Regions from separate parts of the Kitasatospora sp. NPDC101235 genome, predicted to be linked through region 2. Evidence: predicted binding sites of a transcription regulator. Region 2 holds the regulator's gene; each other region holds the start of a gene.
The links. Region 2 encodes HrcA, which represses chaperone genes, less so after heat shock. Its sites were predicted from a motif close to TTNGCACTCNGNNNNNCNGAGTGCNAA; they were not measured.
Positions count from the first base shown of each region.

Region 1: ACIRRH_RS03655 (FmdB family zinc ribbon protein) is a predicted target of HrcA. The motif match lies at 2,216-2,242, and genes of this name have one in related genera.
Region 3: groL (chaperonin GroEL) is a predicted target of HrcA. The motif match lies at 2,690-2,716, and genes of this name have one in related genera.

Region 1 covers NZ_JBIWNZ010000002.1:31,943-36,555, reverse strand. Annotated here, with positions in the region: gene ACIRRH_RS03665 (potassium/proton antiporter) at 1-401, shown strand, start outside; gene ACIRRH_RS03660 (MFS transporter) at 738-2,126, shown strand; gene ACIRRH_RS03655 (FmdB family zinc ribbon protein) at 2,254-2,562, shown strand; gene mscL (large conductance mechanosensitive channel protein MscL) at 3,206-3,625, shown strand; gene ACIRRH_RS03645 (hypothetical protein) at 3,659-3,880, opposite strand; gene ACIRRH_RS03640 (sigma-70 family RNA polymerase sigma factor) at 4,030-4,613, opposite strand, start outside.
Region 2 covers NZ_JBIWNZ010000001.1:140,117-144,729, forward strand. Annotated here, with positions in the region: gene ACIRRH_RS00650 (hypothetical protein) at 1-112, shown strand, start outside; gene ACIRRH_RS00655 (hypothetical protein) at 126-710, opposite strand; gene htpX (zinc metalloprotease HtpX) at 733-1,653, opposite strand; gene hrcA (heat-inducible transcriptional repressor HrcA) at 1,942-2,976, shown strand; gene dnaJ (molecular chaperone DnaJ) at 3,052-4,194, shown strand; gene ACIRRH_RS00675 (16S rRNA (uracil(1498)-N(3))-methyltransferase) at 4,273-4,613, shown strand, end outside.
Region 3 covers NZ_JBIWNZ010000014.1:151,232-155,844, reverse strand. Annotated here, with positions in the region: SAM riboswitch class I at 19-154, shown strand; gene thrC (threonine synthase) at 171-1,493, shown strand; gene ACIRRH_RS23775 (MoaD/ThiS family protein) at 1,530-1,808, shown strand; gene ACIRRH_RS23770 (cold-shock protein) at 2,346-2,549, shown strand; gene groL (chaperonin GroEL) at 2,872-4,494, shown strand; gene ACIRRH_RS23760 (hypothetical protein) at 4,597-4,613, shown strand, end outside.

The sequences.
Region 1 (4,613 bases), on a different contig from region 2:
ACATCGTCTTCATCCTGGTCGTCGTCTTCACCCTGCTCCAGGGACCGACCCTGCCGTGGGTGGCCAAGCGGCTGCGGATCGACGAGGGCGACATGGGCCAGGACCTGGGCATCGAGTCCGCCCCGCTGGAGAAGCTGCACGGACACCTGCTGTCGGTCACGCTCTCCCCCACCTCGAAGATGTCGGGCGTGGAGATCAGCGAGCTGCGGCTGCCCAAGGGGGCGGCGGTCACCCTGGTCGTGCGCGAGGGGAACTCCTTCGTGCCGGACAAGGCGACGATGCTGCGCGGCGGGGACGAGCTGCTGGTGGTCACCACGGACGAGGTCGGCGAGGCGGCGGAGCGGCGGCTGCGGGCCGTGGACAAGGGCGGCAAGCTCGCGGGGTGGCTGAACGGGCGGTGAGGGCGGGCCCTCGCCTGCCCCCACCGGGCCCCGGCAGGCCCCGGCCGGGGTGCTCCAGGGCCAGGGCGGCCGGGTCGCCGGGACGGGTGGGGCTGGCGGGGTCTACGCGCGTAACTGTATGCTGGTTCGACCACGCCGTATAACCACAGCTAGACCACCCCCAGCATCTGCCTGACGCAGAGTTGGCGCGACCGCTCGGCGGCCGCGGTCCGGCCCCGGCCACCACGCCGGACCGACCCGGTATCTACCCCGGTCGACGCGCGAGAGGACGACTCTCGGCGCCGTCGGGGCCACACCATGCCCTGCCGCGCTACCAGGCAGCAGGAAGGACCGACCGTGACGGCGCGCCGAACGGTCGACACCGCCGCGGACTTCGCGGCCACCCCCGCAGCTCCGGCCCCCGCCCGTGTCGGGTACGGCGAGCTGCTCCGCACTCCCGGGGCCTGGACGTTCCTGGCCCCCGCCCTCGTCGCGCGGCTGCCGTACGCGATGCTCAGCATGGGCATCCTGCTGCTCGTCACCCAGACCCACGGCTCGTACGGCACCGCCGGTACGGTCACCGCGGTCGCCGCCGTCGCCCAGGCCCTGGTCGGGCCGCAGACCGGGCGGCTCGCCGACCGCTACGGCCAGGCCGCGGTGCTCGTGCCGACCGTCCTGGTGCACGCCGTCTCGGTCGGCGTGCTGATCGCGCTCGCACTCGGCCACGCGCCCGCCTGGTGCCTGTTCCTGGCCGCCGTCCCGGCCGGGGCGAGCGTGCCGCAGGTCGGCGCGATGGTCCGGGCCCGCTGGGTGGCCAAGTTCACCGCGGACGGCGCCTCCGAGGCCTCCGCGGCCCGGGTGAGCACCGCCTTCGCCTTCGAGTCCGTGACGGACGAGTTCACCTTCGTGATCGGCCCGATCCTGGCCTCCGGCATCGCCGCCCTCGCCAACCCGGCCACCGCCCTGGTCGCCGAGGCCTCGCTGACCCTCGTCGGCGGCCTGGCCTTCGCCGCCCAGCGGCGCACCGCACCGACCCGGATCGTGCCGCAACCCGGCACCAGGCGCGCCTCGGCGCTCGCCTCCCCCGGCGTCCGACTGCTGGCCGGGACCTTCCTCGGGGTCGGCGCGGTCTTCGGCGGCATGCAGGTCTCGGTGAACGCCTTCGCCGACTCGGTCGGGCAGCACGACGCCGGCGGCACCGTGTACGGGATCTTCGCCGGCGGCTCGATGCTGGCCGGCGTGCTGTACGGCGTGATCGCCTGGCGGCGGCCGGTGCAGCAGCGGATGCTGATCAGCTACGCGCTGCTGGTGCTGGGCTGCTCGGTGCTGTGGGCGATGCCCAACCTGGTCGCGCTGACCGTCGCCGGGCTGCTCTGCGGGCTGGCCATCGCGCCGACCCTGATCAGCGGCTACACCCTGGTCGAGACGCTGGTCGCGGACGGGGCCAAGACGGAGGCCTTCACCTGGCTGACCGGCGCCATCGGACTGGGGCTGGCGGTCGGCTCGATGGCGGCGGGCCGACTGATCGACGGGCACGGGCCCTCGACCGGGTTCCTGGTGCCGGTCGCCGGGGCCGGGTTGGGGCTGATCGTGCTGGCCTCGCTGCGGCACCTGCTGGTGGCGCCGGGGGTCGGGTCGGGCGCTCCTGCGGCTGCCGGTCCGGGCTCCGGTTCGGCCGGCGGTCCGGGCTCCGGTTACGCGGAGCACGGTGGTGCCGCGCAGCTGGTGGGCGCGGCCAAGGGCTGAGGCGGCGGCGGTCCGGCGGCCGGGCCCCGGTCCATCTCACACCGCAGTCGCTGGACTGATCCCGCGGAATGCCGCATCATTGACCATCGTTAGCACTCATCAGGCGAGAGTGCCAGGAGGAAGACAAGTGCCCACGTACCAGTACCAGTGCACCGAGTGCGGCAACGGCCTGGAGGCGGTGCAGAAGTTCACCGACGAGGCACTGACCACGTGCCCCGACTGCCAGGGACGGCTCCGCAAGGTCTTCTCGGCCGTGGGCGTCGTGTTCAAGGGCTCCGGCTTCTACCGGACCGACAGCCGCTCCTCCTCCAGCAGCTCGGTGGGCGCAGGGTCCTCGTCGACCTCCCCGACGCCGTCCTCCACGCCCGCGCCCTCCTCGACGCCGTCGAGCTCCGGCTCCTCGGCCTCGTCCAGCCCGGCTCCGGCCGCGAGCTGACCTCGGCGCCGGGCACCGGCCCGGACGGTCCGTAGACCTCGGAAAGGCCCGTCGGCCCCGCTTCCACGCGGGGGCGACGGGCCTTTCCGCGTTCCCGTCGGTCCCGTCGGTCCCGTCGTTTCCGTCGCCGGTTTCCTGCCACCCCGGGCCGCAGGCTTCCCGTCACCTCGGACGGGTCCGACTGACTCGTGCGGGTGAACGAAGTTATCCACAGGGGCGGGTTTTCCACAGGCCTGGGGAAAGGACTTTCCGAGTTCGCCGGAAACGCTCATCGTGTGGGCATCCGGTCCGCGAGAGGCGGGCCCGCCGACACTCCGGAGGTGCGTCGATGACGACCACGAGCTTCTCCCTGCCCCTGCCTCTTCCACTGCCCGCACCCGCCGTGCCACCCCGGCAGGAGCTTCCGAGCTTCCCGCCGATCCGGCGCGGGTGCGGCAGGTGGCACCGCTGGCGCAGTGCGGTGCGGCGGCGGGCCGGGGTGCCCGTGCTGGTGCTGCTCGCGGTGGCGGCGGCACTGGCGCTGGGGCCCGCGCGGGCCGGGCTGCCGCCGCCCCAGGGAGGTGTACTGGGCCGGACGGGTTGTCAGTCCGGGCCTGCGGAAGATCACCCGTAACCGGGAGAAGGCTTCGTCGTTCGAGGCGGCATGAAGGGCTTCAAGGAATTCCTGCTGCGTGGAAATGTCGTCGAACTCGCCGTGGCCGTGGTCATCGGGGCGGCTTTCACCAACATCGTCAACGCCTTCGTCAAGGGTGTGATCAATCCGCTCGTCGGCGTCTTCGGGACGAAGGACCTCTCGTCCTACAGTTCCTGCCTCAAGGGGCCCTGCGAGGTGAGCCCGACCGGTGAGGTCACGTCCGGAATCCTCATCCTGTGGGGATCGGTGCTCAGCGCCGCGCTCCAGTTCCTGATCACCGCGGCGGTCGTCTACTTCGTTCTGATCGTGCCCATGAACAAGCTGGCGGCCCACCGCAAGACCGTCGCCGAGGAGGCGGCGGAGGCCGAGCTCAAGGAGGTCCAACTGCTGACCGAGATCCGCGACGCGCTGGTCACGCCGCTTCGCTGACCGGCAGGCGCCGTTCGCCCCGCTCCCCGTTCCTCAGCCCCCGTGGTGCGGCGGGCGCTGGCTCAGGTACCAGTCCAGCCCCCGCCCACCACTGCCGCCGGCCCCGGGGCGGTCGCCCCAGCCGGCATCGGTGTCGTCCCTGGACTGCTGGTCCATCGGGTCCCGGAAGACCAGTCGGGCCTTGGCCGCCGCGGCCTTCCGCGACTCCTGGCCCTGGTCCTGCTCCCGGTCCTTTTCCTGTCCCTGATCGTTCACGCTGTCCACTCCCTCGCTCGTCCCTTCCCTCCAGCCTAAGAGCCCCGTGGCACGCCTCGGGCCCCGGTGCGGAGTGCTCCGCGCCAGGGCCCGGGTGAGGCTCGGCCAGTGGGCCGGGTGGTCCGTCAAACGGACTCTCGGGCGGACTCTCAGGCGGCCTCGAAGCCCGCGTGGTCGGCGATCTTCTTCAGCTCGGCCAGCGCGTGCTTCTCGATCTGGCGGATCCGCTCGCGGGTGAGGCCGTGCTGCTTGCCCACCTCGGTGAGGGTGCGCTCGCGGCCGTCCTCCATCCCGTAGCGGGAGCGGATGATCGAGGCGGTGCGGTCGTCCAACCGCCCGATCAGGTCGTCCAGTTCCTCGCGGCGGAGCATGACCATCACGGCGTCCTCGGGGGACGTGGCCCCGGTGTCCTCGACGAGGTCACCGAACTGGGTCTCGCCCTCGTCGTCGACCGACATGTTGAGGCTGACCGGGTCTCGCGCCCAGTCCAGCACGTCCTTGATCCGGGCCTCGGTGGTGTCCAGCTCGGCCGCGATCTCGGCCGGCTCCGCCTCGCGGCCCAGCTCCTTGGACTTCTCCCGCTGCACCCGCCGGATCCGCCCCAGCTCCTCCACCAGGTGCACGGGCAGCCGGATGGTGCGGGACTGGTCGGCGATGGACCGGGTGATCGCCTGCCGGATCCACCACGTCGCGTAGGTGGAGAACTTGAAGCCCTTGGCGTAGTCGAACTTCT
Region 2 (4,613 bases):
GGGCGACGTGATCCTCGTCGTGCAGCACTCCTCCGGCCGGAAGCCGTCCACGGACACCCAAGAGGTCCTCGCCGCCGCCGTGAAGGCGTACCGCTCGACCACCGGCGGCTGACACCCGCGCACCGTCACAGACCCGGCGCACCCCAGACCGGGAACCAGCGGCTCAGGTCCTTCTCCAGCCGCAGATCGTTCCCCAGCATCGCGTTGACCTGCAGCTCCAGCGGGCTGTTGCGCTTCTCCCCGCCGCCCGGCATCGGGGCGAAGGGGTAGAAGGTGCCCCGCTTGTAGAGGTAGACCAGGGCCAGCGACCGCCCCTGCGGGTCGCGGAAGGCGACGAGCGAGCAGAGCAGCTGCGGCCCGAAGCCGTTCGCCTCCAGCTCGCTGTTGACCGCGTGCAGGTCGTTCACCAGCTCCGGCAGCTCCTCGGGCCGGTGCCGGGCGAGCAGCCAGGAGTAGCCGTAGCCGTCCCTGGAGGCCTCCACCGGGACGCCGCCGCGCTCGGTGTCGGCGTCCAGCAGCGCCCGGACCTGCTGCTCGACCTGGACGAAGGCCGCGCCCTCGACGGCGGCGAAGCAGACCGAGCCGAGCCCGGTGGGGGTGAACCCGGCCCCGGCCTCCAGGGTGAGCGCGGCGGACGGCACGCCGAACAGCTGGTCGAGGTCGGGCTTGACGGGCTTGGTGCGGCCGAACAGGGCGTCCAGGATTCCCACGGCGGTCCTTTCACATCGGGGGTCAGTGGCCGAGCTGCTCGGAGATCCTCGCCAGCTGCGCCAGCCGCTTCTCCAGCGTCGGGTGGGTGGAGAACAGCTGCGAGGCGGTCTCCCGGGCGCTCAGCGCAGGGGCGAAGTAGAAGGCGTTGTACGGCTGCGACTTGCGCAGGTCCTCGGTGGGGATGGCCGCGATCTGCCCGGTCACCTTGGTGAGGGCCGCGGCCAGTGCGCTGGGCCGGCCGGTGAGCTGGGCGGCGGCGCGGTCGGCGGCCAGCTCGCGGTAGCGGGACAGCAGCCGGGTGAGCAGGAAGCTGATCGCGTAGACGACCATCGACACCAGCGGGATGATCAGGGCCACGATGGCCGCGTTCTGGTCGTTGTTGTTGCGCCCGCCGCCCATGAACCCGCCGTACATCGCGATCCGGGTCATCGCCCCGGCGAGGACGCCGAGGAAGCCGGCGATCGTCATCACCGCGACGTCCCGGTGGGCGACGTGCGACAGCTCGTGCGCGAGGACGCCCTCCAGTTCCTCCGGCTCCAGCCGGCGCAGCAGTCCGGTGGTCACGCAGACCACCGCGTTCTGCGGGTTGCGGCCGGTGGCGAAGGCGTTCGGCATGTCGTTGTCGGCGACCGCCACCCGGGGCTTGGGCATGTCGGCCAGGGCGCAGAGCCGGTCGACGGTGCCGTGCAGCTGGGGGAACTGCTCCGCGGACACCTGGCGGGCGCCCATCGCCCGCTCGGTGATCTTGTCGCTGAACCAGAACTGGGCGACGAACAGCCCGCCGGACAGCAGGACGATCAGTGGCCAGGCGCCGCGCAGAAGCGCGATCAGCAGGCCCGTGAAACCGACGTACAGCAGCCCGATCACGAACATCGTCGCGACCATGCGGCTGGTCAGGCCGCGATCAGGTGCGAAACGGGTGTGCTGGCCCGAGCTCGACATCGCTTGCTCCTCCGTTCGCCGTCGATATCGATGCTGCCACCCGGACGGCCTCCCGGCACCATCCCGGCGCCGGGAGGATCGAACCGTCGGCGCCCCGCGGGCCGTGGGCGGAACTGCGGGGAGGATCACCCCGGTCGGGCCGTTCCTGCCGTAGGACCCGGGCCTTACACTGGCAGGTACGGATTTGGCACTCGCGTGTTCAGAGTGCCAAGGCCGGGGCCTTCCGGAGCGGCCCGCAGCAGCAAGGGACACAGTCGGACAACGTGCGAAGACGGAGGTGCGTGCCCCATGGCCGGTGAGGTCCGCCAGCTGGACGACCGCAAGCTCGCCGTGCTCCGCGCGATCGTGCAGGACTACGTGGGCACCGAGGAGCCGGTCGGTTCCAAGGCCCTGGTGGAGCGGCACAACCTCGGGGTGTCGCCGGCGACCGTCCGCAACGACATGGCGGCGCTGGAGGAGGAGGGCTACATCCACCAGCCGCACACCAGTGCCGGCCGCATCCCGACCGACAAGGGGTACCGCCTCTTCGTCGACAAGCTCGCCGAGATCAAGCCGATGAGCGCCCCCGAGCGCCGGGCCATCCGGCACTTCCTGGACGGCGCGGTCGACCTGGACGACGTGGTCGCCCGCACCGTGCGGCTGCTCGCCCAGCTGACCCGGCAGGTCGCGGTGGTGCAGTACCCCTCGCTGTCGCGCTCCACCGTCCGGCACATCGAGCTGGTGGCGCTGGCCCCGGCCAAGGTGATGCTGGTGCTGATCACCAACACCGGTCGGGTCGAGCAGCGGATGGTCGACTGCCCGGGCGCGGTCGGCGAGACGGTGCTGGCGGACCTGCGGGCCCGGATCAACGCGAGAGCCACCGGCCGGCGCCTCCCGGAGGTCCCCGGACTGCTGGAGGAACTCCCGGCGCACTTCGAGCAGGTCGACCGGCCGACCGTCAGCACGGTCCTGGCGACGCTGTTCGAGACCCTCGCCGAACAGAACGAGGAGCGGATCATGCTGGCCGGCACGGCCAACCTGACCCGCTTCGGGCACGACTTCCCGCTCACCATCCAGCCGGTGCTGGAGGCCCTGGAGGAGCAGGTCGTCCTGCTCCGCCTCCTGGGTGAGACCGCGGACGCCGCGATGACGGTCCGGATCGGGCGGGAGAACACCTACGAGGGGCTGACTTCCACCTCGATCGTCTCGGTCGGCTACGGTTCGGGCGACGAGAGCGTGGCCAAACTGGGTGTGATCGGTCCGACCCGGATGGATTACCCGGGCACAATGGGGGCGGTGCGAGCGGTGGCGCGGTACGTGGGCCAGATCCTGGCCGAGTCCTAGCAAAGGCCGCCGTTAGAAATCTAACGGGGGCGTCCAGTCGCAGCACTACTACAGGCGGAACAAGCGGAGCATTTGGTGGCCACGGACTACTACGCGGTACTCGGCGTCCGACGGGATGCGGGGCAGGACGAGATCAAGAAGGCGTTCCGGCGCCTGGCACGCGAACTGCACCCGGACGTCAACCCGGACCCGAAGACGCAGGAGCGGTTCAAGGAGATCAACGCCGCCTACGAGGTGCTCTCCGACCCGCAGAAGCGTCAGGTCTATGACCTCGGCGGGGACCCGCTGTCCCCGGGCGGCGGCGGCGGTGCGGGCGGCTTCGGCGCCGGCGCGGCGGGCTTCGGCTTCTCCGACATCATGGACGCCTTCTTCGGCGCCGCGGCCGGCCAGCGCGGCCCGCGCTCGCGCACCCGCCGCGGCCAGGACGCCATGATCCGGCTGGAGATCACCCTGGAGGAGGCCGCCTTCGGCACCACCAAGGAGCTCCAGGTCGACACCGCCGTCACCTGCACCACCTGCAGCGGCGAGGGCGCGGCCCCCGGAACCTCGGCGCAGACCTGTGACATGTGCCGCGGCAAGGGCGAGGTCTCCCAGGTCACCCGGTCCTTCCTGGGCCAGGTCATGACCTCCCGCCCCTGCCCGCAGTGCCAGGGCTTCGGCACCGTCGTGCCGACCCCGTGCCCGGAGTGCGCCGGCGACGGCCGCGTGCGGGCCCGCCGCACCCTGACCGTCAAGATCCCGGCCGGTGTCGACAACGGCACCCGGATCCAGCTGGCCGGCGAGGGCGAGGTCGGCCCCGGCGGCGGCCCGGCCGGCGACCTGTACGTCGAGATCGCCGAGACCGCCCACACCATCTTCCAGCGGCGCGGGGACGACCTGCACTGCACCGTCACCATCCCGATGACGGCGGCCGCGCTCGGCACCCAGGTGCCGCTGCAGACCCTGGACGGCCTGGAGGAGGTCGACATCCGGCCCGGCACCCAGTCCGGCCAGTCGATCCCGCTGCACGGCCGGGGCATCACCCACCTGCGCGGTGGCGGCCGGGGCGACCTGATAGTGCATGTCGAGGTGAAGACGCCCGGCAAGCTCGACGCCGAGCAGGAGGAGCTGTTGCGCCGCCTCGCGGTGCTGCGCGGCGAGGAGCGGCCGGCCGGCCAGTTCGCGCCGGGCCAGCAGGGCCTCTTCTCCCGGCTGAAGGACGCCTTTAACGGCCGGTAGCCGTCCGCGGAGGGGTGCCGGGGGAAGGCCCCCGGCACCTCTTCCGTGTTTCCGTCCCACTCCTGGAGGTTCTCCGTCATGACCGCGCCCGTCTTCGTCGTCGAGACCGAGCGGATCGCCGCCGCCGTGCCCGGGGCCGTGGTGCGCCTGGACGGCCCGGAGGGGCGGCACGCGGCCGCGGTGAAGCGGCTGGAGCCGGGCGAGGCGGTGACCCTGGCCGACGGGCTGGGGCTCGGCGTGGACGGCACGGTCGCCGAGGTGCTCGGCAAGGACGCGATCGACGTGACGGTCGCCGCCGTGCGCCGGGAGCCGGAGCCCGCGCCGCGGATCGTGGTGGTCCAGGCGCTGCCCAAGGGCGACCGCGGTGAGCTGGCCGTGGAGACCATGACCGAGGTCGGCGTGGACGTGGTGATCCCGTG
Region 3 (4,613 bases), on a different contig from region 2:
CACCACCACAATTTCACAAGCTCATCCAGAGGGACTGAGGGAACGGCCCGTTGACGTCCCGGCAACCTTCTCGCGCGGCTGTCGTCGACAGGCCCCGGCGGGACAGGTGCCAATTCCGGCCCGTGTCGCGACCGCGCCACGGGGAAGATGAGGAGAGAGGCCTCGCCGTCATGGCTATCACCGAGACGACCCCTTCCGGCGCCGCACCCGCCCCCAGCCTTCGGCCGGGGGGACTCCCACCCGTCGACCTCGGCCCCGCCGCCGCGCTGTCCTGTCGGGAGTGCGGCACCCGCTTCCCGCTCGGTCCCAGCTTCGCCTGCCTGGAGTGCTTCGGCCCGCTGGAGATCGCCTACGAGTTCGGCAGCGAGGGCGCCGAGGAGCTGCGCAAGCGGATCGAGGCCGGTCCGGCGTCCATCTGGCGCTACGCGCCGCTGCTGCCGGTTCCGGCCGACGTGGCCTCGAAGCCCAACCTGAACCCGGGGTGGACCCCGCTGGTCAAGGCGGACAACCTGGGCCGGGAGCTCGGTTTCACCGCCCAGCTGCACATCAAGGACGACTCCGGCAACCCGACGCACTCGTTCAAGGACCGGGTGGTCGCGTGCGCGATCGAGGCGGCCCGGGCGTTCGGGTACACCACGCTGTCCTGCTCCTCGACCGGCAACCTGGCCGGCGCGGTGGGGGCGGCGGCGGCCCGGGCCGGGTTCCGGTCCTGCGTGTTCATCCCGCACGACCTGGAGCAGGGCAAGGTCGTCATGGCCGGGGTGTACGGCGGCGAGCTGGTCGGCATCGAGGGCAACTACGACGACGTGAACCGCTTCTGCTCGGAGCTGATCGGCGACCCGGCCGGCGAGGGCTGGGGCTTCGTCAACGTGAACCTGCGGCCGTACTACGGCGAGGGTTCCAAGACGCTGGCGTACGAGATCTGCGAGCAGCTCGGCTGGCGGCTGCCGGAGCAGATCGTGATCCCGATCGCCTCGGGCTCGCAGCTGACCAAGATCGACAAGGGTCTCCAGGAGCTGATCAGGCTCGGCCTGGTCGAGGACCGGCCGTACCGGATCTTCGGCGCCCAGGCCGAGGGCTGCTCGCCGGTGTCGGCCGCGTTCAAGGCCGGCCGGGACGTGATCAAGCCGGTCAAGCCGGACACCATCGCCAAGTCGCTGGCGATCGGCAACCCGGCCGACGGCCCGTACGTGCTGGACATCGCCCGCCGGACCGGTGGCGCGGTGGAGGACGTCACGGACGCCGAGGTCGTGGCGGCGATCCGGCTGCTGGCGCGGACCGAGGGCGTCTTCGCCGAGACCGCGGGCGGGGTGACCGTCGGCGTGCTGAAGAAGCTGGTCGAGACCGGGCAGCTGGACCCGGCCAAGGAGACCGTCGCGATCAACACCGGCGACGGCCTGAAGACCCTGGACGCCGTCTCCGACGCCGGGATGACCGCCGTCATCCGCCCGACGCTGGACTCGTTCCGCGACGCCGGCCTCGCGTCCCTCTGAACCACCCCGACAGACCCCGCCCCCGCAAGGAGAGTCATGAGCGCCAACGTCCGCATCCCCACCATCCTGCGCACCTACACCGGCGGCGCCTCCGAGGTGGCCGCCGAGGGTGCCACCCTGGCCGAGGTCATCGCCGACCTGGAGAAGAACCACGCGGGCATCTCGGCCCGCATCCTGGACGACACCGGCAAGCTGCGCCGCTTCGTGAACGTCTACGTGAACGACGACGACGTGCGCTTCGCCGAGGGCCTGGCGACCGAGGTGAAGGACGGCGCCGGCATCTCGATCATCCCGGCGGTGGCCGGCGGCTGCTGAGCCGTCCGGAGAACCCGCGGTCGCCCGCGCGTACGGAATTCCGCTCTCCGTATGCGTGGGCGACCGCCTGCATTCCGGCGGGAATATTTCCGGGTCGAGTCGGAGTAGAGTGTGGCTCGGCTGGGAACAGGGTTTCCCTTTCGGCCTCCGCAGAGCTCGGCCCGGGGATCTCCCGCCGCTGGCGGCGGCCCGTGAAACATGTCAGGCAGATGTCAGAATTACCGCGGTGATTTGGGTAATTCGTCCGCTATGTCCGGCGTGGAATGCCGAGATTTTCCCGATTCAGCCCGTCCTGTCCGTTGACGCCGCGGTGGAATTACCGGCGGCTGGCCCTGTTGCAGAGGGCTTCGATCCGGATACATTCAGCGGCGGTCGACGCAATCACCCGCTCACCGGAAGCCGCTCGGCGCTCCGCGCGGAGGGTTGCGGCGTGCACGGCTGCGCCCAGGGGGGGTTCCCCGGGCCGGCCTTCTAACCAACCCGGGCCCGCGACCTGCGGGCACGTGAAGGGCCAGCACAGCACTAGGGGAGTTCGGAATGGCTCAGGGCACCGTCAAGTGGTTCAACGCGGAGAAGGGCTACGGCTTCATCGCGGTCGACGGTGGTGCGGACGTCTTCGTCCACTACAGCGCGATCCAGATGGACGGCTACCGCACCCTCGAGGAGGGCCAGCGGGTCGAGTTCGAGATTTCCCAGGGACAGAAGGGCCCGCAGGCGGACATGGTTCGCGCGGCGGTCTGACCTCCTTCCGACCCCAGGAGCTCGGCGCGGCCCTCGGCTGGTGACCACTCGCTTCTCGACGGGCCCGTACGACACGTGTCGTACGGGCCCGTCGGCGTTCCCGGGCGGCCCCGGCGGCGGCTCGCGGGTTGTCGATTGGGCTTGCACTCGACCACGGTGAGTGCTAATCATTGCGTTAGCACTCACAGCGTGAGAGTGACAGCGGACCGGGTCGGTGAGGCCCCCGGGAGCGGTAGGGGAATGGACCCCCGCACACCAGGGCCGTCCGTCGCGGGCACCCCTTGGTCCGAGCAGTCGACCGTGTCCCGGAGGACCACTTCAGATGGCCAAGATCATCGCCTTTGATGAGGAAGCTCGCCGCGGCCTTGAGCGTGGCATGAACCAGCTCGCCGACGCAGTGAAGGTCACGCTCGGCCCCAAGGGTCGCAACGTCGTGCTGGAGAAGAAGTGGGGCGCCCCCACGATCACCAACGACGGTGTCTCCATCGCCAAGGAGATCGAGCTCGAGGACCCGTACGAGAAGATCGGTGCGGAGCTCGTCAAGGAGGTCGCCAAGAAGACGGACGACGTCGCGGGTGACGGCACCACCACCGCCACCGTGCTCGCCCAGGCCCTGGTTCGCGAGGGTCTGCGCAACGTCGCCGCCGGCGCCAACCCGATGGCCCTGAAGCGCGGCATCGAGAAGGCCGTCGCGGCCGTCTCCGACCAGCTGCTCGCCCAGGCCAAGGACGTGGAGACCAAGGAGCAGATCGCCTCCACCGCCTCCATCTCCGCCGCCGACACCCAGATCGGCGAGCTGATCGCCGAGGCCATGGACAAGGTCGGCAAGGAAGGCGTCATCACCGTCGAGGAGAGCAACACCTTCGGCCTGGAGCTTGAGCTCACCGAGGGCATGCGCTTCGACAAGGGCTACATCTCCGCCTACTTCGCCACCGACCTGGAGCGCATGGAGGCGACCTTCGAGGACCCGTACATCCTCATCGCCAACTCCAAGATCGGCTCGGTCAAGGACCTGCTCCCGCTGCTGGAGAAGGTCATGCAGAGCGGCAAGCCGCTGGTCATCATCGCCGAGGACGTCGAGGGCGAGGCCCTGTCGACCCTGGTCGTGAACAAGATCCGTGGCACCTTCAAGTCCGTCGCCGTCAAGGCCCCGGGCTTCGGTGACCGCCGCAAGGCCATGCTCGGCGACATCGCCATCCTCACCGGTGGCACCGTGATCTCCGAGGAGGTCGGCCTCAAGCTGGAGAACGCCGGCATCGACCTGCTGGGCACCGCCCGCAAGGTGGTCATCACCAAGGACGAGACCACCATCGTCGACGGTGGCGGCGACAGCGAGCAGGTCGCGGGCCGCGTGAACCAGATCCGCGCCGAGATCGAGAACAGCGACTCGGACTACGACCGCGAGAAGCTCCAGGAGCGCCTCGCCAAGCTGGCCGGCGGCGTGGCCGTCATCAAGGCCGGCGCGGCCACCGAGGTGGAGCTCAAGGAGCGCAAGCACCGCATCGAGGACGCCGTCCGCAACGCCAAGGCCGCCGTCGAGGAGGGCATCGTCGCCGGTGGTGGCGTCGCCCTGCTGCAGGCCGGTGTCGCGTTCGACAAGCTGGAGCTGGACGGCGACGAGGCCACCGGTGCCAACATCGTCAAGGTCGCGCTGGAGGCCCCGATCAAGCAGATCGCGACCAACGCCGGCCTGGAGGGTGGCGTCGTGGTGGAGAAGGTGCGCAACCTCCCCGCCGGTCACGGCCTGAACGCCGCCACCAACGAGTACGTCGACCTGGTCGCCGCGGGCATCATCGACCCGGCCAAGGTCACCCGCTCCGCGCTGCAGAACGCCGCCTCCATCGCGGCGCTGTTCCTCACCACCGAGGCCGTCATCGCCGACAAGCCGGAGAAGGCCGCCGCGGCCGCCGGCGGCGGCATGCCGGGCGGTGACATGGACTTCTGATCCTGATCGGATCGGTTGATTCCTCGTCCGTGTGGGCGGTTCCCTTCGGGGGCCGCCCACACGGCGTTTCGGCGTTCGGACGTGTCGACGGAGAATGGACGGATGGCTGCTGACGACAT